Regions from separate parts of the Alteromonas sp. ABV4_515 genome, predicted to be linked through region 2. Evidence: riboswitches for the same ligand, from Rfam matches in the RefSeq annotation. Region 2 holds a riboswitch; each other region holds the start of a gene.
The links. Region 2 has a riboswitch for cyclic di-GMP ahead of ACXAGX_RS17790 (NHL repeat-containing protein). Riboswitches for the same ligand answer to the same signal wherever they lie in the genome.
Positions count from the first base shown of each region.

Region 1 (10,136 bases), on a different contig from region 2:
AGTTACCTTGCTTGAAAGGCCGAGAGGTGCAGACACCAACTCAACGATACGCGTGGGCGTCATGCTGTTGCAGCTTCCATTGTTGCGACCATTGTAAATAGCCAAAAATAGAGAAACCTACATAGCCAAAAAACAGACAGGCAGATAAAGCTAGGCCGCTTTGTGCGTACAAATAGGCAGATGCCAGATTAATCACGAACCAGTATAACCAGTTCTGCAATACTTTATGCGCAACCATCACGGTGGTCACCACACTCACCACCTGAATGCTGGCATCGAGCAGCAAATGGTCGCTATTGAACTGGCCTTGTGCCCATAACGACAATCCCCAGGCAATAAACAGTAACCCCGGAATCATCATAGCATGCCAGTACCAGGGCCATGAACGCACGATATCTTCCCCGCCAGATTGGCGGTTCCATTGATAATAACCGTAGCCCGCCATTATCATGTAATACAAATTCAGTACTGCCTGAAACGGCAACGTTACCTGCCAAAACAACCAGGTATAGATAGCAGTGCTAATGAACGCACATAACCAACACCAACGGTTCTGATTCGCTGCTAGCCAAACATACGCAAGTGCCAGCACAACAGCCACCCACTCCGCTGGAGAGGTGGCTGTGAGCTGACCGATAAATGCCGAAAAAAACTCAGTCATTATTTTTCTTGCGTGCTTGCATGGCATCAAAGTTTAGGAACTTGGCTACAAAAATAGCCTGCCCGACTTCTTCATGGGTACGCTGCATTTCCTTACCCAGAACATCCATTACCAGACCGTACTCCCCGCTCACCTGGGTACTGGTGGAACAGGTAGTAACCAACAACCCCTGATGGCTATTGAGACGATCGATAAAATTCTGAATCGGCGGAATGTACTCGTTGACTAACGGATACAGAGATAACTCAACCATTACTTGCATAACTATTCCTTAAAACTGAACGCGTAGGGTAACACCGAATTGTCTGCCATCACCCAACTGATAATACGGTTCGGCAAAGGCATACTCGTCTCGCGGATCATTACTGAAACCACCAAACCCACGAGTGTAGTAGGTTTTATCGGTTAGATTTCTCACCCACAGGGTAGTGCGCCAATTGCCACGAACCCAGGTGATATCGGTATTAAATAATGTGGCAGCGGGAGCGGTTTCGTCATGACTGTCTGAGAAACGGTATTCGTCTTTAAAGTCCATGTCTGCCCGCCATACCCACTCATCGGTTAGCCAGAACTCACTGAACAGGTTAGCAGTAAATTTAGGCGACTGCGCCTGACGCTGTTCGTCAACATAGGCACCATCAGCCGTTTCATAACCTTCAAAGGTTGCACTTAAATAGCCCACAGATCCCTGCAGAGTCCACGCGTCAGTTACCTGCCAGCTCAGTTCAGCCTCAGCACCTTTATTGGTGCCTACATCGGCATTGGCGGTCAGGTCGATAAAGGCTGCCGAGCCATCTTCACGGGTTTGTACGTCGTAATCATTCACCTGAGTATCTTGTCTGTCCATATAGAACACAGCGAAACGTGCGGTGATCGCAGGGTCAAACAGTTGCCCTTTATAACCCACTTCGTAATTCCAGTTATATTCAGTATCGTAGAATCGACGTGCTTCACTTACCTGCTCGTCGAAGTTGACACCTGCTGCTTTGTAACCACGAGATACACTGGCATACACAAAATCACCGTCCCAGTCATAGGTCAGTGCCACTTTTCCGCCCACCATGCTGGAGTCGTCTTCTGAGTCCAAACCGGCATTGTCATTGTATTTTTGAGAATACTCCTCAACACGCAGCGCCGTAGTTAACAACCACGAATCATTTAACTGTGTATCAAGCTGTCCATATACCGCCGTGGTGGTTGGTTCAAATTGGCTAATGAAGTCACCGTCGGCATAGGTGTATTCACGTAACAAGTTTTGTTCACTGTGATTAATGCGCGCACCAACAACCCAAGTCGTGGTATCACCGAACAGTTTCTTATCATCTGCCGAGGTAAAACGCACCTCTGCAGAGCGTTGTTGAACGTCGCGGAAGTAGGCATCGAACGACGTGTATCCCCATGGATGGAAACCATCGTAAGTCCAATCTTCGTCGTAGCCATAGGCGATATCATGGTTCGCAGCGGTGGCAATCACTTCCAGTAAACCGGCATCCAGCTGATGATTCAAATGCAGGCTGATCCCCTTAGTGAGTTGATCATCAAATCCAGGTTCATCAGAAAGTGTGTGTCGGTTATTGTCCAGCGAAAAGGCATCATAACCATTGTTTACGTCGTACCAGCGCAGGTCGGCATTCAGGCTAGTTTTACTGCTAATATTCCATTGTGCAGCGAGTCTTACCGCACTTTCATCAATATTATTGGTGTCGTCACGCTCAAGAAAGTCGTTCTCAACAAAGCCGTCACTACTGTTATGCACCCCGGCCAGACGAATAGCGAAGTCTTCTGACACTTGTACACTGTGTGCACCTTCAATACGCATTAGCGACGTGTTGCCCAAACCGAATTCAAAGTGACTGTCGTCTGCATCTGCGGCATGACTCACAATTTTCACTGCACCAGCAAGGGACCCAGCACCGAATACGGTAGCCTGCGGGCCGCGATACACTTCCAACTGACGGGTATCGAATAATACGCCAGCGGCAGCAAGACCTGAAAAATCAAAGTCATCAACCATAAAGCTGACAGAAGGATTAATGGGCTCAGCAAACTGACTACGCTCGCCGATACCACGAATTTGAATAAAACGGCCACGGGAAGCACCACTGGCAAAATTCACATTGGGCGCCACATTCAGCATATTTTCAACGTGAGAGGCCTGACGGCTATCTAAGCGCTCTTCGCCGAAAACCGATGCGCTGGCGCTGAGTTGTTCAAGGGTAGATGCTCTGAAATCGCCGCTAACCGTGATTTTTTCTATATCGGTGTCGTTATCAGCAAATGCCGGTGTTGCCAGAATGGCGAGGAGTAATGTGCTTTTTTTCATTAAGGATCTCTTCAGTCATCAAAAAGATCCGGTTTTACAGGCAGGTATTGAGGTAGCTAAATCAAATTTTTCACCATCCCTACGCCGGTATTATCCGGATCAGGTTTAAGGGTTCCCACACAATGGATCTCAGCCGCTAACCGGCACCCCTTGGCCTAATGCATTTTTACCGTTGTAGCAAAAATGCGCCTGCAGTCTAACAACTTCATAACCTGAGTCAAGCTGCAGAACACTGATCCGCAAACACAAAAAAGCCCGCCATGTGACGTTGGCGGGCTGAGGAAGTCTGACGACTTGTTATTTCTGGCGTCTTGCGCGCCATCCCATCAATCCCATACCTAAAAGGATGAGTGACATGGCGCCAGGTTCACTGACTTCAGTGATAGAGGCGTTACGGAAACGGGTTTTCATGTCGCCACAGCCAGCATTTAAATTACAGTCGTTAATGAATACGATGTCAGTGATGACACCAGAGAAGTAATCATCTAGATTGATGCTGAACGTTTCCCAGCGAGGCGCATTGGTGTATACCAAGTCCTGAATACCGAAGTTCTGTGTACCTGCTAGATTGAACGTGCGACTTGCATCGTGGTTCTGCTCACCGTTAGTAAAATCGGCAAACCACAGCCCTGCGATTTCAGTGAAAGGGTTAGGATTTGGATTTCTCGCACCAGGCAGCACTCTGATGTCAAAAGTGAAGTTGTACGATGTCGCTCCATTATCGAGATCCAGTTCTGAAATACCAAACGTATCGAACAGATTAAGCGTTACCCACGCATTTTCTCGTAAATTAAGTACGCCATTCGTGTAAACGTCGTAAGTACTACCATTCTGCTGATGCGCTTCTAAATCAGCGGTGGCGAAATCAATATCGTAAGTTGAAATTACGTCAGCGTTTGAAGAAAAGGCTGCGAAAAACGTGGTTACCAGTGCTGCAGCTTTGATGCTAAATTTCATTTTTTGAGTCCTTGAGCAGTGTTTGCCTGAAAGTAATTAATCAACTTCACTGCAGCCCGGCTGTCTTACTGGCGGTTGGTCAGTAAGACCCGTGGCTTTCCGTCCCTGCCTCACGGCAGGTTTGGCATGTTGTTGGGGGAAGTGACGTTTCCCTTATTCAATCAACGGTTGTAATAATACGAGGGCGGCGTAAAGCAAAACAGGACAGATCCGTTCGATCTTTGGGACACATTTGTACCAGGGAATAAATAGTGCCCTCCTCTGTCATGCAACCTGCATTTGCTATATTCTAACAAGCAGCTTAAAACATGGGAGCGCACGTGCATTACCAAGGACTTTTCTGGTCAGCAATTATTCGGGCTTTACTCAGTTTCAGACGGGATTCTGGTCTTAACAATGAGCGAGATAATCTTGCACTGGAATGTATTGCCAGCGTTGAAAGCGGCAAACTTGATGATGAGACCTTAGCAAACCTCTTCCACGATCTTTGTCCTGCGAGTCAGTTTCAACAGACCGGCCGTTCACTTATTGGTTATCTCGATTTCAATAAAATGAGTAACCTGGTGGTGTATTTGACTGCCAGCAAACATATCGACGACGCCATGCATGTATTGGGCAAGCATTACCGTCATTTAATGGGTGAGCAAGCCAATCTCACGGTGAAATCAGACGGTACCATTACCACGGTAGAATTTGCTTCATCGCCACACATAATACTAACGGAACTTCGGTGCTATTTTCTGCTGGCGCTTTTTCGTCATCTTGCCGGGCGCAAATTTGACTTTTCCCGTGTCACCATGCCGCCCATGAACGCTCAGCCTGAAGCGCTTTTGGCACCACTGAGTCACAGTGATATTCATTATGAGACTGGCAAAGTGCGCCTTTGTTTTGCCAACGCCTGGTGTGAAGTCGCGTCTTTTTACTATTCGCAATCGATTAAAAAGATGCTTTCTGCTGGACTGGAAGAAACCCATGACATTCCACTTAAGCAACAAGTGCGTGACGTTTTCCAAAAAGCAGCGAGTCCTGCACGAATCCGCTCGGAGTGGGTAGCAACTCAACTAGGGCAAACTGAATCCGCTTTTCGTCGTCAGCTTAGACAAGATTCCATTTCATTCAGTGCTTTGCTGAAAGAGTTCATCCATGATCAATCCTGTCATCGATTATTGAGTGGCCAGAAAACAGAAGATGCTGCTGAAGCGTTAGGGTTTTCTGACCGACGTTCATTCGAGCGGAGCTTTAAAGAGCATAGCGGTATAAGTGCCGGTCAGCTTCGTCAGTTGGGAAACCGACTTCGATTTCAGACGGGCAATAGTAATTTGCTGGAGGTGGTGGAAAATCTGCCTCCACTGCCCCACTCAATTCGTTCGTTGCTGAAAATGGATGCAGAAGCCATGACATTGCCTGGCGTTGTGTCTCTCATTGAAAAAGATCCGATATTTCAAGCTCACGTGATGAGCAAAGCAAGCCGCGCCGTGTACGGAACAACCCCCAAAAGCCTGGAACAAGCCATTGGCCGCAATCTCGGGTTAGGCAATATCCGAGACCTCGCTGTCATTTTTGCAGCGCAACAATTACTGACCGCACAGTGTCGATTTTCCAATATTGAAATTCTCACCGATGCGATGCTGCTCAGTTATACCGTGTTCCAACGGCTTTTTGGTTTTTCGCAATACGATGAAGCGCAGACAGAAAAAATTAAACAGTTGTTATTGTTCGGTACGCTATCGGTATTTTTAATTTTCCACGATGAATGTTTGTTTGCGGACGGTGCGTTATCTGGGTGGGAGGAAAGCGAAAGCTTTAGCGATTTTGTCGATAAAGTGAATCAAGATTATGGCATTTGTCTGTATGGCGCAACGTCGTTAATGTTACTCCGCTGGGGGTTTGCCAGCGACCTGAACCAGCAACTCTGGAAACTTTGTAATATAGAAGAACGTGGAAGTGCCAGCTCGGTAGCAGGGCAAATTTTGCTGTGTCATGACATTGCATTCACCTCACTGGCAAAATTAGGTGAACCGCAAACCTATGCGGCGGGAGACGGTCTAACAGAGGCTCAAATCAACACTCTCACCGACGTACTCGCAAATTGGAAATCTTCGGCAGCCTGACACAGGCTGCCTCACATGTGTGGGGGCTAATCAACCTGCAAGTTGAGGTTTCTAATTTCCTGCTCCGTTTGCGCTTCCAGCGCAGCCATGGTTTTTCCATGCGGTGTTGGCATTCGGGTTTCTGGATCGAGTGTTACAAACACAATATCGTCTGCCAGACAGATGGTTTTTTTAGTGGCTTTATTTCGTACCAAACAACTGACGGTAATAGATGTTCTACCCACCTTTTTCGTTTCCAAACCAAACTCAACAATATCACCCTGAAGCGCTGGCGACTCAAAAGTAATTTCGCCAATATGTTTGGTCACCAAACAATTGGTTTCTAACTGACAAGTTGCAAAGATGGCTGCTTCCTCGTCAATCCACTCCATCGCTCTGCCTCCGAATAATGCATTGGCATAATTTAAATCATTCGGCATTACCAGTCGGCGGGACAAAAAGCGCATTCGAATTCCTCTTAAACAATCGATAAACTAAGCGCAGGATTATACGTGAAAAAATGGCACATGGCCCAGACAGACCCAACTGAGTGGATTTCTCACCCATTATCATCGACGAATGGTTGCTATCAGCGACAACTGCTGCTGATCACGGGTGAAACCACCTGGTGTATAGACAAGGCTAGTTCTATCGTCTCGGGCTTGGCTGGCCAGTTAGATTGCTGCTGGATAGGCGATTTTGCGCCTGCAATGACTTTGAAGCACCGCTCCTACACGCACTTTAAAGATTTACTGGGCAAAGAATTCGATGTCGCGGTTGTCGATGCCGGAGAAACGTTTCGCCCGTCTGTGTTAGCTGCCATAGCTGGAACTGTTCGACAAGGCGGCACAACCATCCTACTTTGTCCGCCACTTGAAACCTGGGCACAGCATGAAAGTGTGCTAAACCCGCACTTCCTGAGTCACGGTTCCGAAATACACAAGAGTCAATACATTAGCTATTTGGCCGACTTGTTAGTACACGCAGATTTCGCAGGCAGGATTACCTCAACAACCGAAATACTGCCGTTACCGCAAGAGGTAAAAAATAAAGGATTAACCGACGGTTTATCGTTAACGCCCGACCAGCAAAATATATTTAACGCCATCACCGCAGAAAACGTAAACAAACAAAGTTGTAGATGTATTATTGCAGCAAGAGGAAGAGGTAAATCCACGCTGGCGGGCCACATCGGCGCTCATTTCACCAATGCCGGGCGAAGTGTCATGCTGTCGGCTCCATCCCTCTTATCGGTTAAAACATTGGAGCGCGTGGCTGAAAGCCTGATAGAAGACCCCGCTCTATCCCTTGAATGGATGGCACTCGATAATCCGAAGTTACGCGAAGCTATCTATGATGTGTTGATCATTGATGAAGCTGCATCAGTGCCGCTACCGGTGCTAAATGAATTGATTGATAGGCCTGGATTAACACTTCTTAGTACCACTACAGATGGATACGAGGGCAGCGGACAGGGCTTTCGTACCAAGTTTTTAAAACACAGGAATATACCTGTTTTTACACTTCGCCCCCCATTAAGATGGTCTGAAAATGACCCTCTGGAAAAACTCGTTGATACATTAATATTTGCCAGTCCTGAGCAGAGAACCATACCAGCCACAGTCGGCACTGCTCACTTCAATAAAGACAAGTCAGAAGAATTGGCCAATGGCAATGGTTCAACCGCATACAAAATCTACAAAGTATCGGAAATGGATCTCTGCTTAGTAAAAGAAGTTATGCAGCTTCTTTCTACCGCGCACTATCAAAGTAGCCCTGACGATTTAGCGAGAATGATGGACTCACCTAACCTTCAGTTTCATTTACTCTTCACAAAAGGCAACCTGATGGCTGCCTGTGCCGTTGAAGCAGAAGGTGACGAACACTTAGCAGATGTGGCCAGTGGCATTGCCAGCGGCACCCGACGGGTTAAAGGACACCTTACCGCGCAGAGTCTCGCGCTGCAGTCTGCGCAAGCCAATGTAGCGACTTTGCGCTACAGAAGAATAAATCGAATCGCCGTGCAGCCACAATGGCAGGGCAACGGGTTGGGAAGCGAACTGCTGGCAAACTTAAAACACTACTACCAACACGTTGACAAAATAGATTTACTCACAACATCTTTCGGGGCAGATGAGCCTCTGCTGAAATTTTGGACTTCAGCAGATTTTCTACTTATGAAGCGAGGACGGAAACCAGATAAAGCTTCAGGATTTACTAGCGCCTTAATGGCACTGCCAATCAGTGATACCGCTGATAACGTTATTTCCCAACTAATAGAATGTGAACGTACTCCTGAGAATCCTATCGCAAGGCCACTACATCAGCGTAGGCTGAAACAATTTGCTAGCGGCAGTCGCAGCGTTGATCATTTGTACTCCTCATCGAGTTGGCTATTGTCTCGCTGTGATGATGCGATACTTTGCCTTTGTTTATCGCTGTTGGAAAAGAAAATAAACCCTGCAAAAGTGGCGCAAGACACGGGTTACAATGGCAAGAAAACCATGATTGAAGATTGCCGAAGGCGAGTATCTGAATGGCTTGAAACTATTGAAGAGAACTAAAACAAAAAACCCTGCCGAAGCAGGGTTTTTTAATGAATGCAGAATTAAATCTTAATACCGCGGTTTTTAGCCTTATCTTTAATATAAGGTTCCCACGCTAATGCGTTACGACGCAGAGATTTGTCTTCTTTCGCTTTCTGGTTATGTTCGTAAGCAGCTTTGAAGTTGCCAGCATAGAAGTTCGCTTCCATCAAAGAGAAGTGAATCTTCGCAGGATCTTCAGCGCCACGCTCCAGTGCGTTTGTCAGTGCCTTAATCGCACCTTTGTAATCTTCAGCTACGAGTAACAATGTACCCTGCTTACGATAATACTCAGGATCTGAATCGGCAGCAGCAGCTTTACCATAGAACGAAGCCGCATCTTTATAATCTTTTGCTTGGTGGAAAGAGTTGGCAATGTTCGCAAACATTTCCGCGTCTTTCTTAAGCAGACCAGAATCTACATATTTTGCCAGCAATGAAGCGGCAGCATGTGGATTACCAGCGTTAGAATAAAGAGATGCTAACTGTTTGATTTGCGAGTCTTTCTCTAGGAAGCCTGCAGTGTATGCAACATCCAGAGTTTGAACCGCTTTATCAAAACGCTCAACCATCATGTAGAAACTGCTTAACTGAATCCAGTAGGTACCGTTATCTGGGAACTTGTTCACCAGTGTTTCGGCAACGCTTACTGTTTCTGGATATTTCTTCGATTCGAAGAACGCAGATAATTTTAACAAGTACGGGTTTTTATCCAACTTGTCAGCTTCTTCGTTTAAACGAATCGCATTATCTGCAGCAGAGGCTACTTGGTCGAATTTCTTCTGTTCGTACAAAGCTTGCGCTTTACGGGTATAAACTTGAGCGTCTTCTTTACAGGTAAAGTCCATCCACTGATCGTAGTAACTTACAGCGTCAGAATACTTTTGTTCCTGCATGCTCAGGTCGCCCAGAAGCTTCAGTGTTCCAGCATGCTCAAGATCGTTCAGAACCTTGGGTTCAACAGAACTTTTCAGGTAACCGAATGCTTCCATTCCTTTACCTTCTTGAGAAGCAATCAGGTTACCCAGGAAGCGATTTACATATGCACGGTCAAAATCGTCGCTAGGATCAACTTCCTTCAGGATGTCGATAGCTTCTTGCACACGATCTTCGTTATATGCTTCAAATGCTGCCTGAACCTTCTTACCGGTACGTTCACCAACCAGTGTGGTTTTGCCCTTAACATAACCAGGACAAATCACAGGGCCCGATGGCTTCTTAGGCGCAGCGGCAGCAGGCGCAGATTCTTGCGCTGCGGCCATTGGCGCTGCGATAGCAGCACCAACGCCTAATACTAAAGCAACGGCGGACATTTTAAATGTACGTAGTTTCATGATCATTGCTCCAGTTTAAAGTCCAGCTGAACGAACATGCCTTCTTGTCTAACCGCTTTACCGTCAACAATTTTAGGCTTGTATTTCCACTTGCTCAGTGCACGACGCGCTTCACGGTCGAAAATACGTTTAGGATCTGCGTCGATAACTGAAATGTCATCTACGCCACCTTGTTCATTAATAGTG
Region 1 covers NZ_JBSWWZ010000003.1:255,012-265,147, forward strand. Annotated here, with positions in the region: gene ACXAGX_RS08850 (phosphotransferase) at 1-63, opposite strand, end outside; gene pnuC (nicotinamide riboside transporter PnuC) at 41-661, opposite strand; gene ACXAGX_RS08860 (YkoF family thiamine/hydroxymethylpyrimidine-binding protein) at 654-923, opposite strand; gene ACXAGX_RS08865 (TonB-dependent receptor) at 933-2,984, opposite strand; TPP riboswitch at 3,044-3,145, opposite strand; gene ACXAGX_RS08870 (PEP-CTERM sorting domain-containing protein) at 3,282-3,941, opposite strand; cyclic di-GMP riboswitch class I at 3,989-4,077, opposite strand; gene ACXAGX_RS08875 (helix-turn-helix domain-containing protein) at 4,262-6,052, shown strand; gene ACXAGX_RS08880 (acyl-CoA thioesterase) at 6,079-6,498, opposite strand; gene ACXAGX_RS08885 (GNAT family N-acetyltransferase) at 6,544-8,595, shown strand; gene ACXAGX_RS08890 (tetratricopeptide repeat protein) at 8,640-9,950, opposite strand; gene ACXAGX_RS08895 (energy transducer TonB) at 9,953-10,136, opposite strand, start outside.
Region 1: another riboswitch for cyclic di-GMP. It lies ahead of ACXAGX_RS08870 (PEP-CTERM sorting domain-containing protein); the one in region 2 lies ahead of ACXAGX_RS17790 (NHL repeat-containing protein).

Region 2 (10,136 bases):
TGTTATCGTACCTGTTTACAACGTTGAGGCCTATTTGGAAGAATGTCTGAATTCTGTTTATTCACAAACCTACAGACCAATTGAACTGATCATCGTGAATGATGGATCGACAGATAACTCGGCGGGAGTTTTCGGTAAATATTCTTCTGAAGAAGAGCTAGAGTTAAAGATAATAGAACAAGATAATCAAGGGTTATCTGTTGCTAGAAATACTGGTATCGATCATGCAACAGGTGAATTTGTTTATTTTCTCGATAGTGACGATTGGATAACTAATGATACTCTTGATAAATGTGTAAATAAGTTGATAAAAGATGGGGCAGAGGTAGTTGTTTTCGGCGCACAACCTTTTGGTGATGATTTAACGAACAAACAGGAACTTGAAAGATATTATTCTAGAGACTTATCGCAACCTATTTATAATGACGGTCTTTCTTTTATAAATGAGTCGTTGCTAAAGGGCATATATACTGTACAAGCTTGCTGTTATATGTATAAGCTTTCGGCTTTCCCATTTCACCGTTTTATGCCAAACACGATTTACGAAGACAATTATTTCTCTACACTATTATTTTGTAATGCTACTAAAATAAGCGTTATAAAAGAACGTTTTTTTCAAAGACGCGTTAGAGAAAGTTCAATAACTACTTCTAAGAAAAATATAAAACACGCAGAAGGTTTCTATAAAACGGTAGATAAATTGATCGCAGAGTTAGATATTTCTGCTTTAAAGAAACCTACAATCAATGATTACATAAAGCACCTATTCTTAAATGGAGTTAGAATTGAGAAGTCGCTTAATGACGATGTGCTTGGCGTTGAGAGAAGCACTCAGTTAAAGAAAAAATATGACGAGATCATTTCTTTCCGTGGCGTAAGTTATTTTTTGATTAATAGATTTAGAAGTATTTTTAATCATGAAGAATCTAGAGTGTTCTAATTTTTAAGTGCAAAAAATAGTCGTGAAATTGTTATATATATCGGTAGAAGATTAGGTGAATATTTATGACTTTTAAACAAAGTCGATCTAAAGTGGATTTTTCAATAATAATTTGTACCCGAAATCGAGCACATGGCTTAGCAAAAGCTTTAGAGTTTTATACATCAATTAGCACTCAAAGTACTTGGGAACTTGTAGTTGTCGACAATAACTCAACGGATAATACTGGTGACATTATTAGAGACTTTGAAGAAAAGCTCGAAAATTTGCGTTATCTCATATGCGAGAAAGTTGGCCTAGGTGCCGCGCGTGAAATGGCACGGTCTAATGCGAAGGGAGATATATTAATCTTTACCGATGATGATTGTTATCCCGAATCAGATTTCATTGAATCTTATAAAACTGTATTTTCAGACCAATCTATCTCCTATGCTGGTGGAAGGATCCTACTATGGGATAAAACAGATGCAATGATAACTGTCGATTACCGAGAAAATTCAGTTTACTATCCTGCCGATAAATTCATGCCAGCGGGAGTTCTGAAAGGCGCGAACATGGCGGTAAGACGACATGTCCTCGATAATGTCGGTGGCTTCGACCCTGAACTGGGGGCCGGTACTGATTTCCCGTGTGAAGATATAGATGTTATTGGTCGACTTTCCTTTAGCGGCTATGCTGGTTGCTACAGTCCTCTTCCTGTGATTTACCACCATCACGGGCGAAAAGAAGCAGATAAGGTCAAATTATCGGCAAATTATGATAAGGGTAGGGGGGCATACTATGCAAAGATGTTCTTTTTCAATAGAAAATCGTGTGTAAGTACAACTAAATATTTTTTGAGAACAACATGGCATGGCCTAAAAAGGAATCCGAGGCATCTAAAAACCTTGTTTAGAGAACTTTGCTCAGGTTTGAAATATTGCTTTATGCGTGTCTCTTCTTAAAAGGTACAACTAAAGTACTCCGTCAAGCTTGGCGGTCACAACAGTTTAGTCATACCTCAGATGTTGTATTCATATACAGTTGTTAACAGCGTTCCTCGATGCAACAACATATGCACTAATTTGTGTCAGAATTTTTGACGAAAAGATCATTTTAATCTATTTGAATGCATTATATCATTGAAAAGTATTGCGTTTTATTTGTGGCTCGGTTTTTGCTTCTTCGGTTCGTGGTATTGGAACTTTGATTTATTAGGAATGAAGATGTTTAGAACTTGGATGGTTATTCTTTTAGTGTATTGTGCTACACCGGTAGTACATGCAAGTATAATTAGCGTGAATGGTAGCGAGGTTAAACCGCTAGAAATAGACAGTTCTTTTAGTAGTTTTTCGGCTTTCTATGATTACGATACTTCAAAAAAGTGGTCGACTTCTCTTCCGTACGCAAAAATAAATACAGCGGTTTTTCTTGTTGCAGAGTTAAACGATACCCTTGCGCTGTTTGGATTCTTTGATGCATTTAGTAATGGAATCTACACCGGAAACGGACAGGCTACATTTGACTATACGTTTAAGTCTGGATCTGGCAACTACGATTTAGTCAATGATCCTAGCGATACAGTTGTAGGAACAACCATCAATTTTAGATGGTATCCATACTATGGAGACGGCTTCGTTCTTGCTTTAGATAAGTCTGATCTTATCGATCTAGATACTTTCGTTTATGATGTTGCAGGTCTTAATAGAGGCTTTAGCTTTCTGTCTTTCGATGATCAGGGAGTCGCGTCTGAAATTAAACTCGCTTCTGGTAATATGAATATAATAGTGAATACTGTAGACGTACCTGAGCCATCAATCTTTGGATTAGCCTTACTGGGTCTTTTCGGATTTGCATTTAATCGGAATAGTTCCAAACTTCCGTTGTGATAGCCCTTATCTCTAGCATTCAGAGATTCGCAATGATACTGGCATCTTTCAAGGTGTAATGTATGAAATCTAAGTCAAGGAATTAAGCATAATGTGCATATTTCTTTGGCTTTTTTTTCAAATCGCTCTCTGAGATATTAACGCGCTCGATTGGATCTCAGAATGTAAAAGTTTTAGGAAAAAAATTTACCGATGTCCGCAACTGAGATTATCGATCGCTTATAAATAAAAGGTCTACTCAGTTAAACGTAGAGTAGACCTTTAAAAATAATTTATTTATCTACACTTATTCTTTTTGTTAAATTTGTATAGAGCTGTTTTGTACAGTGTATAGTGAAAGATATCCCAGAATTTAACTTTCTTTGATGGAGATTTTCCATGCAAGAACGATTCTGCACTATTAATCAAACTAGAGTTTGATGAATTAAAAGTATTGAGTTTTGCTGCTATCAGTTGAGCATAAAGTTTGCTGTATGTGTAGTTTCTAGTGCTCCAAAGCATACCATTATAAGGTTCTCTGCCTTCTGATTTTGTACCGAATCTACCTACAACTTCATCTATATGATGTCCGTTTATAGTGATTGATTGATCTCTCCAGCTATTGTTTTTCCAGAAATCAACATTCCTATTACAGGTTTGGAAAGGACCTGTAGCCATATCACCACCAAGCTGATGGCTATATGGAGCTCCATTTTCTGTAAGCATAATGTAGCTATTGAGTATTAATCCGCTATCAGGACTTACTTCATCGAAGGTGCTATCTTCTCGGTTTGAAACCAGCAAATTACCGTAACCACCATCTCTGTTAGCGAGACCAGTATAAAACACACTGCTCGTACCAATCATTTCTGCAGGTATATTCTGCTCTGATACATTTTCAATATCTAGTGTAAATAACCCTGCATGGTTTTTCATGTAAAGTACCCCGTTTCTACCAAACGAAATATCTCCACCAGTTAAGTTTGTATCAGTGACTTCACCGATAAATTCAGCTTGCGCAGTTGTTGTGTCTAAGCGGTACACAAAGTTACTATATTTGCGAGTGATATAAAGATCACCATTAGGTGCAACAGCCGCTTGATCTGCGTCGCCTTCTGCTTGTGGCCCACCCCAAGAGACAAAGCCGATACTTTCTAAGCTAGTTGATTGTACGTTATATTTAAGTAGTTCTGTGGATTCAGCATAAAATGAATTAATCATCCATAGTGTATTACCATCTGGAGAGGACGCTAATACATCAATGTGATCATATTCGACTACACCATCTGAATTTTCGTTGATTTGTAGCGGGATAAGGGTTGCCGTTTCTGCGTTTGAATCGAGCTCGATTCTATATATGGTAGAAACACCATCAAATTGCTGCATTGTATCTGAGAAGTAGATTTTCTCCTCAAAACCATGATGGTTATAAGTAGCGCCGGCTGTCGTGGCATTTAATAAAAGTGCACTGCAAAATAACTTTAATGAGTTTTGCATAAAGGTTCCATTTAAGTGGTATTTAAGCATAGTTCCGTAAATTTCGGATTTAAATTTTAATACCGACAACCCGGCTATCTTAAAAGACCCGTGGCTTTGCGTCCCTTCATCACTAAAGGTTTGCCTTTTCGTAAGACAGTTAAAATTTATTGCTGAATTGTTACAATTGATTAAGGTTTAAGCGAGTTTCTAATTAAAATAGAAATTAAGATACAAATCTAGGAGCTAGAGTTTGTAAATGCGACTTTACAATTTATCAGGAGTAAAAACAATAGATTATGTGGTTTTATAAAGAATTTTTTACTACTCGCTTAATAGCGAGAATATCGTGCATCGAACGCATCTCGTTAGTGAGAAACAAAATACATCAGATATTTTATCAATGTAAATATTTCATTCGAAGCCTATGTGTATTGATTTTATTAAAAATACGTTCTTGCTTAAATCCTATCTGCACAAAAATTATTCTGTTTATTTGTTTAAATTGCAGTGTTCGGACCAGTTCTAGATTTTCAATTTATTTTTTAACGTCATTAACAGTACCTTTTTTTAAAGATAGTGTATTAAAGAATTCTCGTTTCATAGAGTAGTGTCACGCTATGTTTATGACTAAGTTCATACAAGTTACGGATTTATAAAGATTAAGATATTCGGAAGTAATACCCGAGTATTTTGTAATCATTCTTTTTTACTATTAATAGATTTTTAATTAAATATTATTATATTTACTGCGCCGCGTAGAGTGTGGTTTTGTAAGTTTGCGCTTGTTTATGGTTCCAAATAGCCTAATCGTCCCCGTTTTTGAAAAATGACGATCCTTACCGCACTCCTTAAAGATTTCTTGTCGATATTCTTTACACTGCGTAGATAAAGTACAGTAGTGATTTTTATAAATAATTGATTAGTAATCGTTTTTAACTTGTGGCATCAAATGTGCTCACACTTATTTAGTATATTTGAAGATCATCATTAAACTGGAGTACTGATGAACAAGTTAAAAAGTTTATTATCTGTTGTAGCAATGAGCGTAGGTTTTGCAGCAAACGCTGCGGTAATTGAGTTAGATGGCGCTGAGGTAGGTGCATACAATGTTGATTCGTCTTACACATCTTTCGCTGATTTCTATGGCCTGAATACTGTTAATCAGTGGTCTACTGCACTTCCTTACGCGCAAGTTAATACAGGTGTATTCTTTGTTGCTGAACTCAATTCTAACCTCGCATTGTTCGGATTGTTTGACAGTTATTCATCGGTTAACACTGATAGCGGTAGCCTGGATTTCGAATATTTATTCAACGAAGGTAATGGTACTTATACTTTAGTTGATGACTCTGATGAAATGTCTGCAGGCTCTGCACTTTCTTTCAACTGGGGCGATTTCTACGGCGATGGCTTCGTTCTGACCTTTAATTTATCCCAGGATATTGATTTAGATGCTTTGGTGAGCGACGTGACTGGCCTAGACAACGGCTTTAAGTTCCTGTCTTTCGACAGCAACAACCAAGCGACTGACATCGCACTGGCATCAGGCGATTTCAACCTGTCTGTAAAGGTACCAGAGCCTACGTCAATCGCTATTATGGGCTTAAGCCTGGTAGGTTTGGCTAGCCTGCGTCGCCGCAAAGCGAAGTAAGCTGTTAGAATCTTTACTCTTCATGGCCGCTAGATTAGGCCCTGAGAGTAATAAATAAATTTGAAGGGCCAGTATGATTTACTGGCCTTTTTTGTATCTGGCGTTACTCACTGCTTTCAATAACTGCGTGGCAGTAAACGGCTTACTAATATAATCATCCATGCCTGCCGCTTCACAACGCTCTCTATCACCTTTCATGGCATTGGCCGTTAGCGCAATAATAGGTACTTCTTTATATCGCTCACCGGCTTCACCAGCGCGGATGCGCCGTGTAGTCTCAAACCCATCCATTTTTGGCATGTGGCAGTCCATTAAAATCACATCGAACTGCACTTTAAGTCGTTTCAGTGCTTCCAGCGCTTCTACACCGTTTTTGGCGGTTAGCGTTTTGTGTTCGCTTAAATGTTCCCGGGCGATAAGCTGATTAATTTCGTTGTCTTCCACAATCAGTATGCGGCTGGGTTGAAGCGTAACTTCTGACTCGCTGTGCTTAGTTGTGTCCGGTGTGACAATGTAAGCTTCGTAGGCGGGTCTGGAAACGGCTACGGTGAAGATGAATTTACTGCCTTCGTCTTTGCGACTTTGTACGGTGAGGTCGCCTTGCATAAGGCGGCAGAGCTGCCTACTGATAGAAAGGCCCAATCCCGTACCGCCAAATTTTCGGGTGGTTGACGTATCTTCCTGCTGGAACACCTCAAAGATGCTGTCGAGGTTGCCTTCATCTATGCCGATGCCGCTGTCTTGCACAAAGCCCTGTAACTGCCATTGTTCGCTGGTTGTTTCTACAAGATTCATTGAAAGTAATATACTGCCGTTTTGGGTAAACTTAACCGCATTGCTCAATAGATTGCTCAATACCTGACGCAACCGTACGGGGTCGCCTTGTACCATCACATGCTCGGCCAGCTCAGTATCCAAATTAAGTTGCAGCCCTTTTTCATCACTGCTGATGCTGAACTGTTCGTACAAGGTTTCTAGCAGCAAGGGCAGGTTAAACGGCACATTTTCCAGCTTAAGTTGTCCGGCTTCAATTTTTGAGAAGTCGAGAATGTCATCCACAATGTGCTGTAAGTTGCGAATGCTCTCATCGGCCAGGCCCACATAATGCTGTTGTGTTTTATCCAGCGCGGTTTTGCTTACCAGTTGCAACGCACCAGATACACCATGCAAAGGCGTGCGTACTTCGTGCGACATGCTGGCAAGAAAGCTCGATTTCAGGCGGGCAGATTCTTCCGCGCGTAAACGGGCTTCTTCGAGAAACTGCTGTCCTTGCTCCCGTTCTGTTACATCCTGGAAGAAGGCAACGAAGTGCTCCAATTCGCCTTCGTTAAATACGGGAGTGAGTATTACCTGAATATACAGTGGCGTTTTGTTTTTGCGATAGCACAGCAAGGTTTCATCGCAAGCGCTGCCTTGTTGTAATGCCGTTTTTATTTTGTTGGCTTTTTCTGGTTCAGCTTCCAGTTCTCTCATCAGTAAGAAGGTGTGATGTAAGGTTTCTTCTTCTTTGAAACCTGTTACGCGGCTGAAATGGGGGTTGGCGTAAATAACGGGAAAGCCCTTTTTCTTGGCATCCGCAATAAGAATAGGCACCGTGGCCGCTTTAATGGCGTGACTAATCACGTTTATCCGCTTCTCTAATACCCGTTGCTGAGAAACGTCGTTACCTACCACAATGGTACCTACTTGCATGCGGTTGTCGTCGAGCAAGGGCAGGGCAGTCCAGTTGATGATAACCGGTGCTTTTTCGCTGAGTGAGGCGTAGGTGCGTTGCAGGCTTTTCGTATTGCCTGAAAGCCGGTTCTTCACGCTCACGATCTGCGATTCGTTCAGGTCGTAATACAAGATGTACTGATTAAAAGCGCGATTAGCGAGTATTTTATTGCTGTCTGAGTCCAATACCACCAAGATCTCTTCCAGCGAATCGATAGCGTTCGAAAATTGCCGGTTTGAAAGGGTGATGGAACTAATATTGTTTACCAACGCATTAAACGCTTCCCTGATTTCAGCCAGTTCCTGTGCTTCTTCAATTCGGTCTTCCGCTGATTGGGGGTGACGACGGGTGGCACTTTGCTGAATATCGTCGTGCAAACCACGAAGGGTTGAGGCACTAAGACGTGCTGCTCGGTTTGTGGCGTAATAACTAATTACAATTGCCATACTTAAGGTAATGAGTATGGCGGGGATCAGCCACAAAACGTTGGAATAGGCATCTAATGCGGGCGCTTGGCTAATAAGCGTAAGACCTTGCCATTGGGTTTCCTGTGATGTCCAGTATTCGTATTTTTGCTGGTCGAAGTGAGTATTTACCTCGAAGAAATCTGGGTGGCTCGAAAACAGTATGTTGCCCTGGCTATCTACAATGAGTTGATACGCGGTGGTGTCTCTTTCGTAAATGAGTTCCTGAAATGACGGAATATAAAGGGTCAGTGCGCCTTCTGCTGCGCCTGCGATTAATACCGGCACGGCAATTAACACACCGTCGTCGGTAATTTGTCGAAAGGATTTCGACTGTTGTAGCACGGTATCTTGCCAACTGTTCGCCATTGAAGCGGGCATCGGCTGGTTACTGTGAGTTTCGATGAGCAAAGTGCCATCAAATTCGAAAAGCCCTAAGCTATAAACTTTTGCCCGGGTAAAACGCAGCGAACCAAAAAACACCGGCAGATAATTTTTGCGCTGCTGAATATCTATCAAGCTGTTAATCAACAGATCGTTGGCGGCAATGCCTTCCATCAACTGCTGGGTATTATCCAGGGTAATCATTAAATCCTGCTTGAGATATTGCAGGTTAGTTTGCTGCTCTGTTTTTATTTGATTCTTGGCAACGTAAAAAATGCACAAACACAGAATGACGCTGATAACACTAAGCGCGGTTAACAGGCGAGGTAGAATATAACGTTGTAGTTGGTGATAAAGAGTCGGGCGCGCAGTCACGGTTGTGCAGACAAAGGAACGAGATGTCCGTTTTCATTAAAAGTTGTCATAAAATAATCCTCAGCCAGAAGCGCATCATGGAAACTCGGAGAGAACGCCGGCGCGTAACGTTTTACCGCGCCTTCTAACGGTGGCAGATTTTCCAGTGCATGTCGAATTTTATCTGGATTGATGGAGCCCGCTTGTTCGGTGGCCTTGGCCAGCAGGTGCACTAAATCATAGCTATGTGCCACGCCAACCACGGCGGGTACGGCAGATCCCGTCATTTCTCCGTTTCTGCGTTGGTATTCGTTAAATAGATAAGCCGCTTTTGTGTTCTTTTGCTGTAAAAAGCTAAATGTTTGGATAACCGAGATATCCAGTTGGCTTAGATTTTCCAAACCGGTTAGCGTAACAAAATCCCCGCCGGCTAAACCCCAGTGGGCAATTATTGGTAAGTGAGCAGCTTGCTTCGCAATGAGGGTTTTGGCAACGACGGCAGATTCAGGGGCATTGGCCACCAGAATAATTGCCTCAGCACCCGATTCGATAATCGATCGCACTTCAGTATCAAAATTATCCTGTCGCCAGTTAATCCACTGGGTATTGACGATATTCAGCCCGTATTCGCCGGCCGCTTTGGTTAACGAGCTTTGATTTGAACGCCCCCAACCCGTACGTTCCAATACCAGCGCTACCCGTTTTATGTTTTCCTCGCTGGCATGACGAATAAGCACCTGACCGGCTTCTTGGTCACGAATCGATACGCGAAAAACATTATTGGGCGTGAAGTTATTATCGACAATGGTTGTGCCGGCGGCCCAGGGGATCATGAACAGTAAATTGTGCTGATGAATCTTTTCCAGTTCAGCCAGAGCCACAGGCGTATGTACGCCACCAAATACGGCAAGTAATTGCTTGTGGTCTGCCAGGTTTTCGATGTTGCGAACGCCTCGTGCCGGATTCCCCCGATGGTCGCGTAACACTAGCTCCAGTTGCTTGCCTAGCACGCCACCTTGCTGATTAATTTCATCAATGGCGATTTCCATACCCTGACGAATAGCAAAACCACCTTCAACGGCAACGGCGCTCAAGTCGGCATCGAGGGCGAGGGTCAGTTTGTCGGTTGTCTCATTAGCTGCATTTTCATTGGTAGCAAAGGCAACGTTGGAGTATACCGCTAACGCTGCGATCAGCAGTAGAAGGGGGCGGAACGTGTTCATTGAAATCTAATAACTTTCTTCATGGGCTCAAGACACGCTAAATAGTAGTGGCTTGCTGTAATTCTGCAATTAGACAAAGG
Region 2 covers NZ_JBSWWZ010000007.1:310,329-320,464, forward strand. Annotated here, with positions in the region: gene ACXAGX_RS17775 (glycosyltransferase family 2 protein) at 1-940, shown strand, start outside; gene ACXAGX_RS17780 (glycosyltransferase family 2 protein) at 1,006-1,884, shown strand; gene ACXAGX_RS17785 (PEP-CTERM sorting domain-containing protein) at 2,146-2,808, shown strand; gene ACXAGX_RS17790 (NHL repeat-containing protein) at 3,085-4,284, opposite strand; cyclic di-GMP riboswitch class I at 4,346-4,419, opposite strand; gene ACXAGX_RS17795 (PEP-CTERM sorting domain-containing protein) at 5,270-5,917, shown strand; gene ACXAGX_RS17800 (ATP-binding protein) at 5,996-8,683, opposite strand; gene ACXAGX_RS17805 (ABC transporter substrate-binding protein) at 8,851-10,056, opposite strand.

Region 3 (10,136 bases), on a different contig from region 2:
TTTCAGGCCCGGCCGGATAAGAATAAAAATGTGATCGCCCGGTAACAGCATGGTAGACCCCCGTGGCGGAAATACCGCGTCGCCCCTTGTGATCATCGCCACTACCGCCCCTTCTGGTAACGCTAGTTCGCCCAGAGTGCGGTTTACCGCCTTGGCTTTATCACCAAGGGTGTACTGCACGATATCGGCGTTTACATCGCCCAGTGAGCTAATTTCTAATGTGGCTGAGGGCGTGACCGGGGCACTTTCCAGCAACTTCAGCTTTCGCGCCATCCACGGTAGCGTAGAACCTTGCAAGGTGGCGGATATTAGCACCACAAAGAACACCACATTAAAAATCAAATACGCTTGTGGAATGTCGAACAGCAACGGAAATATCGCCAGGATAATAGGGACAGAACCCCGAAGCCCAACCCAGGATAACAGGCCAATTTCACGCTTGTTAAAACCTGCCATCGCCATAAATGGCGCCACTGCCAGCGGCCGTGCTACAAATATCAGTACGGCGGCAATCAGCAAGCCTTCTGCCCAGACATCGAGCAGAGATTTGGGATTCACCAGCAATCCCAGCATGACAAACATGCCGATTTGACTCATCCACGCTAGGCCATCGTGAAACATGAAGGTGGCGCGTTTGAGTACAAACCGACTGTTACCAATAAAAACACCGGCAATAAAAGTCGCGAGGAAGCCGCTGCCGCCAAGACTTGCGGATACCCCGAACGTAAGGAAACCGCATACGGCAACCAGCACTGGATACAACCCAGGCGCCCCCAGCGTAATGCGGTTAATCAGCTTCACAGCAAGCCAGCCAATGCTTAAACCCACCAGCGTACCAATGCCCATTTGCATAGCAAAAAGCATGGCTAAATCCCAACCCGGCTCCATTTGATGCGTAAGAAGTTCAAGAATGCCCACGGTAAGGAAGATTGCCATGGGATCGTTGGAAGCACTTTCAATTTCCAGGGTGGCTTTTAAGCGCGGGCTTAGATATACACCGGCATTGCGCAAAATGGAAAATACCGCCGCGGCATCGGTTGAACCCACAATGGCGCCTATCAAAAAGCCCACCATGGGCGGCACACCGAGAATATGGGCTGCAGCAAAGCCAGTTACCCCGGCGGTAATTGCCACACCTAAGGTTGCCAGGATGGATGCGGGCTTCCACACCAGCTTAATGGAAGAAAATGAGGTTTGCAGACCACCATCAAACAGGATCATCGCCAGTGCCAGCGTACCTAATGCATGGGCTACACCAGCATTATCGAAAGATAAGCCAAGGCCGTCTTCGCCGGCGAACATTCCCACCAGCAGGAATACCACCAGCAGAGGTAATCCGAGTCGGGGTGATAATTTACTCGACAGTATGCCGACAAAGAGTAATACCGATGCGATAAGGATTTGATAATCAATGGCAAACATACCGGTACTCCTTTAAACCTCAGCCATGTGTTTCGTGTTCCTACAGTAATAACAGACCCTGTTGTCAGGGTAATCGTTCACTATGCAGAGCCATAATGGCTCTGCACTGTAAGTGTTAGGGAATGTGCGCCAGCGACTCCCTGATTTCTTCTGATGTTGGACGCAGTTGCGCCAGTCCTTTTGCCTCACGGCGTTTACCGAGGTAATAAAGAATAGGTGATGCAATAAATATAGAGGAACTGGTGCCAATAACGATGCCAAACAGCATGGGCAGCGCAAAACTCGCGACCGACGCCCCGCCAGCAATGCCCATAGGTAACAATGCCAGCAACGTGGTTAATGAGGTAAACACCGTACGGCTTAACGTTGCGGTGATACTGCTATTGAGCACCTCCTCAATGGGTTTATCCGGTGTCATACGGAATCCTTCGCGGATCCGGTCAAATACCACGACCTTATCGTTGATAGAATAACCAATCAGTGCCAATAAGGCTGCCACCGCAGTAAGATTGAACTCCAGCCCTGTGAGCGCAAAGAAACCAATGGTTTTGGTGAGGTCTAGCGCAATGGTGGCGGTGGCCGCTAAAGCAAAGTGACTTTCGAAGCGCAGCCATAAATAGGCCAGAATGCCACCGCCCGCAATCAATACCGCTAAAATAGAAGCATCTGCAAAGCCGCTACTGACTTTTGAGCCCACCATATCAACACGAGGAAAGGTTGCATCTTCATCAAGGCTTTGCACGACCTGTTTTACTGCTGCTACCTGACCCGACTGCGCGACCTGACTACTGGTATCAGGTTCAGATTGCTCAGTATTCACACCTTCCGCATTGGCCTTATTTGGACTGTCTTCAACGGGCACACGAATCAGGTAGTCCCCCTGATTGCCAAACTCCTGTATAGACACGCCTTCGATACCATTGGCTTCAAAAGCGCTGCGCAGTGCATCAACCTGGACCTGCTGCGTGCTTACCTCGACCAGTGTGCCACCAGTAAAATCAACACCATGCTGTAAACCTGGCGTGAAAAAGGCCACCACTGAGGCCACCGACAAAAATGCAGAAACACACAGGCCGGTGACTCGTCCCCGAAGAAAGTTTATCGGGGTTCCGGCTTTTCGCTTGAACCAACCAGTGCCGGGGAACTGCAGAATCTGACGCTCTTTCCCGCGGGTTACGGCTGAAATTAGCATTCGGGTGACCGCGATTGCGGTGAACATACTCGTAAACAAACCAATGCCAATGGTAATGGCGAACCCTTTCACCGGGCCGCTACCGAACATAAACAGCAAACTCACAGCAATGAGTGTAGTTAGGCTGGAATCGAGAATCGTTGACCACGCTTTGTCGAACCCAGCCCGGATAGCCGTGCCCGCGGGTTTACCACGCCGAGATTCTTCTTTTATACGCTCGTTAATCAGAATATTGGCATCTACCGCCATGCCCAACGTCAGAATTATCCCTGCGATACCGGGCAACGTGAGTGTGGCACCAAACACACTGAGCACACCAAACAACATACCAATGTTAATTGCCAGACTGGTACAGGCAATTACGCCCCAACGGCCGTACATTACCACCATCAGAGCCAGCACCATGGCGGCACCAATAAGGCCGGTGGTTAATCCCATTTCAATAGCATCACTGCCTAAATCCGGCCCAACCGTACGCTCTTCAATAACATGCAGAGGCATGGGTAATGCCCCCGCCCGTAAAAGCAACGCCAGCTCTTTGGCTTCGTTAGCAGTGAAGTCGCCGCTTATTTCACCGCCACCTGCGCCAATAACCGCCCGGATCACCGGTGCTGTAATTACTTTGCCGTCGAGCACCACAGCCAAAGGCACACCGATATGCGAACGGGTCATGTCGGCAAACAGGCTGCCGCCCACACTATCGAGTTTAAAGTTTACGACAGGGTTGCCGGTGTTGGGGTCGAACGCTAGCTGGGCATCACTGATGTGTTCGCCTTCCATCGCCACCCGCTTTTCCAATGTGTAGGTGGTGTTCCCTTGCATGTCGGGAACACGAATAACGCCGGTTCGCTGACTGCCGTCGGTTACCCAGTGGAAGCGCATTTGCGCGGTGGTGCCAAGGAGATCTCGAATAGCTGAGGGGTCGGTCATCCCCGGCATTTGCACTAATACACCGTCATCGCCCTGCCGGGAGATACTGGGATCGACAAGCCCGGTTTCATCCAGTCGGCGGCGCACCACTTCCACACTACGCGCCATGGCATCGTTCACCAGCGCTGTTTTATATTCATCGGTAAGCGCAACCGAAATCACATTGTCGTTGCGGTCTATAGCGAACTGAGGTTTACCCTCGGTGCTGTAGCGATAAGCAGTGAGAATATCCCACGCCTTCTGTGCATTAGCATTCGCCATCAAGGTGAACTGAAGGTGATGGTTCGCCGCCGACTGCACCTGATAGCGAATACCCGCATCGCGAAACTGTTTAAACAGACTTTCACGCATATCGTCAAAGGCTTTGTCGAACAGCGGGGCCGTATCCGCAGTGAGCAAAAGATGAGAACCACCCTGTAAATCCAATCCCAGCGATAGCTGATTTTGGGTATACCAGTTTGGCAGTTTCTGCTGCGCAGACGCGGGCAGCAGGTTAGGCAAGGCGCTGAATAGGCCAAGCAAAATTACGAGCACGTATATCACGCCCCGTACGGAGAATTTTTTCATGATTATCCTTAGAAATTGTCAGCAAAATGGGCGTTTAGCCCGTGAAAGTGAAAGTTCTAAGGTTGAGGTGGTGCACGTAGTAAGGGGCGGAACCAGCGAAACGCCGGTGTGAATAAAACGGAATAAACTGACTCACTTACAATGCCACGAAGGTGCCAGTGTACTGCCGGTTGAGGATAGTTTTGCTCCGTCCATTCAGTACCATTACCATCAAAGCTAACACGAGACGCTTTAGGTAAGGTTTGTCTTGAAGGCAGCAAATCTGTGCGCGAAAGTACCAGGCCGCCGTAATGCTCAAAAGGCGCGTAGTTCGTCGACGCATTACCAGTAAACCGATGACCACTGTTTGCTGCAGCAGCTAACACCAGGAACAACAAAAAAGCGGACACAAATTGCATGGTCCGGCTGGATTGCCTGTTCGGTAATGGTGTGTGATTCACGGTTTAATTCTTCTGTTTGCGGACGTAAGCATACGCAGACCGCATTATCTGTGCATCAGATATGGGAGCGAAGGGCTGAAATTCAATATCAGCCCTGCTGCCATTACACATAATCAATGAGATCGACACCAAAAAAGTTGTCGATGGCGCATTGCCATTCCCCGCTCTCATTTTTACGGAACACGTAAATGGCTTTTTTGTAGTCGCAGCCCATCTTGTCGATGGCCTGTTTGCTGTTCAGGTACAACTTACTGATCACCAACGCGGTATCGCCCGCTTCAATCACTACCTCATCACCATGGGACACTACATGTTCTGGCATATAACGAGACTTAAACTCATGTAACGCGCCGTGAATATCGCGGTGCTCAGAGATAAAAGGCTTATCTACCAGCACAGCGTCATCTTTGTAGAGTTGCTGCAATGCGGCGGCATCATTGCTATTTACAGCCTGATGCAACGCCTGTAATTGCTGGGATATTGGGTGGTTCATGATCTGTCGTCTCCTGATTTATAACCACGAAGACGAACAAAAAACCCGCCTTCGCGGCGGGTTTTAGTTAATTTATTTACGTACTAGCAAACCCGCCCATTTCTAAGAATAGCGAGTAGAATAATAAGAGCGATGTTAGTTGCCTTGATAGCGCTGGTAGTAAGGTTCATTATTTTTCCGGTACGTGATGCCTAAAAGGTAAGCGTTATGGCATGTGGAGTCAAATGGCTTTTTAACCTTTTTCCGCCACTTCATCAACAAAGCTGCCTAACATCATAATCATCTGCCGGAACAGCGGGTTTGCCTGCGGTGCGGCACAGTTGTCTCGCAAGTCCACGTTGCTATCGTCGAAATGCATGTCTACCACCATTTTGCTGTTAACTACGACATCGGCATGGCAAGTTTTAAAGCTCTCATCAATAACAAAGAAGGTATTTGTTTTGGTGGTCGTGTGCGCCATCAAGGTCTCAATTCCCACAATGGGCGTAGTGGTATCGGCCTGCGAATGGGCTGCAAATACCGGTATATCGATGGTCTTACCCTCTTCGTATTGTTCGCGTATATCGTTAATGACATCCATTAACTCCAACCCAGAGAAGCTGGCGATTGTCGGATATTTATATGGATTAGGCCCTTGGGTGACATAGGTACCGTCGATCATCCGTGCAACCAGGCTAATTCCCCAGATTTTTGACAACCGCTCTACCCCGCTATCCAGCGCCAGTGCACCAGAGAATAACATTAGCCCTTTGATATTATCCGGGTGATGAAGATAGTGCTGTACCGACAGCGCCCCACCGGTCGAAAAACCGCCGAGGAAAATTTCGTCGCCAAACTGGGGAGCCAGCGCCATAACATCATTCAAATGTGCAGCCCAGCGCTCATCGAGTTGGCTGTCACTCATTTCGTCGTCGGCTTCTAGCTGACCATGCCCGACGTTCAGCGGCACAATCACGTTAAACCCTTTGTCATACAGGAAGCGGGCAATGCCCGTCATATAAAAGGGCGAGTCACTCAGGCCGTGGAGCAGTACGGCCACTTTCGCGGTTTTATTTCCGTGATGAAGGATATAAGGCGCATTTCCATCGTTTCGCAGAGCCGGTGAACACACATCAAAACGCGTCACTGAACGGTTCATACAGGCTCGCACCTGCCCTAACCGCTCTTCATACAAATGACTGAAAGCGGCGAATCCGTCACTCAGTTCGTTTTCCTTTGCGGTTGTTGTGGCGCTGATAACCAACAACAGTGCACTGAATAAGGCAGCCTTAGACACTCGCCTCTCCTTCTCGCTGGTATAAATATTGATAACCTCTTAATAGTAACAGATAAAAACCGGTTTAGGATGGTTATACATTGGATAAACGGTGCGCAGATACGGTTTATTTGTACCGGTAGTAAAGAAATGAAAGGTATATTATTTTATCCCTGAATATTCCGTAACATGCGGCGGATGCATTCAGTTTTGACTACTATCTCACCAACTGGTTACTGCAGCCACAATCGGCTGTAATGCCTGTAGTAAATCTGTTGAAAAAGGCAAAGCGGCGTGAAAACCCGTGACGCAAAGCCTCCGGTCTACCGTCTGTGTAGCAGACCACGATAGCGGGGTTACCGAACAAGCATAGTTCTTCGGGACTTAGGTTCACTTTTTCAGTCACATTCATTAGCTGCAGTGGTTGCTGTAGCGAACGTTGAGGAACTGACAATGATCGTGTTAGTTGGTGGCGAAAAAGGCGGCAGCGGAAAAAGCTGTCTCGCACAAAACATCGCTGTATATTTACGAACTGAAAAAAATGCCAGCGTGCTGATGGTCGACTGCGACCCTCAACGCACCACGTCAGACTGGATACAGGAACGCAAGGCAAACGAAAAGTTACCTTCGATTAACTGCGTTCAGCTATACGGAAAGATCCGTAATGAGCTTCTCAGTCTGCGCGAACATTACGATTTTGTCGTTATCGACTGCGGTGGTCAGGATAACCTCGCTCTGCGCTCATCCATGGCGGTGGCTGACCACATTCTTATTCCTTTGCGTCCGAAACGTCGCGACCTGAAAACCGTACCTCATATGGAAGACATTTTATCGACGTGTAAAATGGTTAACCCCACTATGAATGCGGCGTTCGTTATCACCCAGTGTCCTTCCCTTCCTTCTCTGGCAAGTCGCATATTAGAAGCCAAAGAGGTCTGCCGCTCTTTTGAAGTGCCGGTGTTGGATGCCGTGACATTCAGTCGCAACATGTATGATGATTCTGAGGAATCCGGCCAGTCGGTAATGGAAAGTGAGCCTACCGGCAAAGCATCGACGGAAATTCGCAGTATTATCGAAGAGCTTCTGTCCCGGGGTAAGGGGGAATCTTATGAGCCTTTGCAGTCTCAAAAAATCCACGCTGTCAGCTAAACCTGCGGCGCCAGTCAGTATTGATAGCTTTATTGATGATGCGCTCACCTACGCTGCAGGTAAGCCTTCAGGTGCAAAACTCTACGCGTTGCCAGAACCCGCACCCGTTGTTACACCGTTGCCTACGGGCCCCATGCGCAGAGCCACCTTCACGCTAACTGAAAATGCCATAGATAAACTGAGTGAGTTATCAGAAACGACCGGGATATGTCGTTCCAGATTAATCAGGATCTGGATTGAAAAACAAATTAACGGCGAGATAGCGTCTGTACTCACCGACAATACCCCCTGATTCTTCTGCCTTAATAACAAGGCAATTCACAATACGGAGTGACATGGAGTGCTCTCCGGCCACCCAGGGAAGCATTTACTGCTTCCCTTTGCTGTTAACTTTTTCAAGACAGGATGATGATGAAGAGTTTCTGGTACCGCAGTATTTTTGTTCTCACTGCGTTTTGTAGTGTTTGTGCTGTGGCAAATTCACAAGACTATGACCTGGCCGATAACACCACACAGGCATTCAGTAAGCAACTGACTGAAGAACAAGCTGCCTACCTGGCAAAAACCAGTGCCGATGCTAAGTTGGCAATTCGTACCCTCTCACTTGAAAAGCAACAGTTGGTGGCAACACAGGAACTCGCAGCACTCAGACAGCGCAGTTTGTATAATATGTTTGTATTAGGTTCGTTGGTATCAGCCCTTTTGCTCATCTTTTTATGCTGGGGGCGCTACGAACAATATCGTCAAAACCGTTTCCTTGCTGCACAGATAAAAGCCCGTACCAGTGAACTCGAATTAAAAAATACCGAATTAGAAGCGGCCAACAAAGCTTTGGAAAGAGTGAGCATGCGCGATCCGCTCACGGGGCTGAACAACCGCAACTTTTTGAATGCCCATCTTCCTGGTGAGATTACGCGAGTGCAGCACTATTACGCCAGTACCAAGCATCTACAACATGCTACCAAACAAGATCTGCTGTGCTTTCTGGTCGATATCGACCACTTTAAACGGATTAACGATGTATACGGTCACCTTGCTGGCGACCAGGTCCTCGTACAGTTCACTCAGGTGTTAAAAACGCTTTTTCGAAGCACCGATCTGTTAGTGAGATGGGGAGGAGAAGAGTTTCTGATCATCTGTCGGCAGGCCGACAGAAGAGAATTGACCGATTTGGCAAATCGATTGATTGAAGCGGTAAGGCAAAAGCGGTTCATTGTGGCGAACGGAGAGGTTATCCATCTTACCTGCAGTGTGGGGTTTTCGGCATTGCCGCTATGGCCGGAACGTTCAGCTGCATTCAGTTGGGAGCAAACCTTTTCTCTCACCGACTATTGCCTGTATGCCGCGAAAATTTCTCAGCGGGATTGTTGGGTTGGCGTGGAAAACGCGACTGGCGCGTTTCACCCAACAGATGAGCTTACGCCCCTTGCGCATAGATTTGGTATTAGCGGCACAAATGTCAAAACGTCGTTGAATAATCTAGCCAGCATCTACTGGCCAGATTAAGCGTTTATTGTAACGCCTCAACAACGAGGCTTCACGTATACGCAGACTAAACGCCAGTCTTAATGTCTTCCATGTGATATTTATCAATCAGGGAATACAGTGTAGGACGGGTAACACCCAGTAACTCCGCTGTTTTTGACATGTTTTTGTCTGCCGTTTGGTAGGCTCGACGAATGGCACGGCTTTCCGCCATTTCTCTCACTTCGCGTAAATTCAGCGTTTCTGGCTCAGCATCACCTCGCGGTGCCATTAAGCCGAGATCTTCCGCTTGCACCACCGAGCCTTCCGCCATAATAACCGCAGACTTCAGCTTATTTTGCATTTCACGAATGTTGCCAGGCCACTTGTGCGCCAGCATGGCTTGAATTGCGTTGTCTGAGAAACTTTTCGCTTTCGCGTTAAACTCTTCTCGATAGGTGTTTAGGAAGGTGCGCGCCAACAGAATAATATCCTGTTCCCGCTCCCGTAAAGGCGGAATGAAAATAGGAATTTCACCTACGCGATAATACAAATCCTCACGGAATGTTTCGTCGGCAACCATCTGTTGTAAATCACGGTGCGTTGCACAGATAACCCGAATATCAACCGGGATTTCGGCGCGGCCACCTACTCGCTCAATCACTCGCTCCTGTAAGAAACGCAGCATCTTAGCTTGCAGACCAATGGGCATATCACCTATTTCATCGAGGAACAGTGTACCGCCCTGGGCCGTTTCGATTTTACCCAGAGTGGTTTTGTTAGCGCCGGTAAATGCGCCCTTTTCATAACCAAACAGCTCACTTTCCAGCAGGTTTTCCGGAATAGAGGCACAGTTGATTGCAACAAAAGGCTTGTCTTTACGGGGGCTATGTTCGTGAATGCTGCGTGCAAACACTTCCTTACCGGTACCACTTTCTCCCTGCAGCAGTGTGCTTATGTCGGTGCCAGCAATCTTCTCCGCTTTGCGCATTACCGCTTGAATGGCATCGGAATTACCAATGATTCGGCCCATGGCAGGACGCGCCTTCGCCAAGATCCGGTTTTGGTGTTCCAGGTTGGCCAGGTTCAATGCACGCTGCACCAACAACTTGATGGTGTCTGAATCTATTGGCTTTTGGTAAAAGTCGTAAGCGCCAAGGTCGATGGCTTTAAGCGCATTTTCTTTATCGTTATTGCCTGTTACCACAATCACTTTTGTGCGTG
Region 3 covers NZ_JBSWWZ010000002.1:344,594-354,729, reverse strand. Annotated here, with positions in the region: gene ACXAGX_RS05875 (potassium/proton antiporter) at 1-1,422, opposite strand, end outside; gene secD (protein translocase subunit SecD) at 1,538-4,111, opposite strand; gene ACXAGX_RS05865 (hypothetical protein) at 4,168-4,509, opposite strand; gene ACXAGX_RS05860 (YybH family protein) at 4,655-5,044, opposite strand; gene ACXAGX_RS05855 (alpha/beta hydrolase) at 5,277-6,320, opposite strand; cyclic di-GMP riboswitch class I at 6,573-6,663, shown strand; gene ACXAGX_RS05850 (AAA family ATPase) at 6,753-7,448, shown strand; gene ACXAGX_RS05845 (ribbon-helix-helix domain-containing protein) at 7,408-7,740, shown strand; gene ACXAGX_RS05840 (GGDEF domain-containing protein) at 7,920-8,954, shown strand; gene prsR (PEP-CTERM-box response regulator transcription factor) at 9,001-10,136, opposite strand, start outside.
Region 3: another riboswitch for cyclic di-GMP. It lies ahead of ACXAGX_RS05850 (AAA family ATPase); the one in region 2 lies ahead of ACXAGX_RS17790 (NHL repeat-containing protein).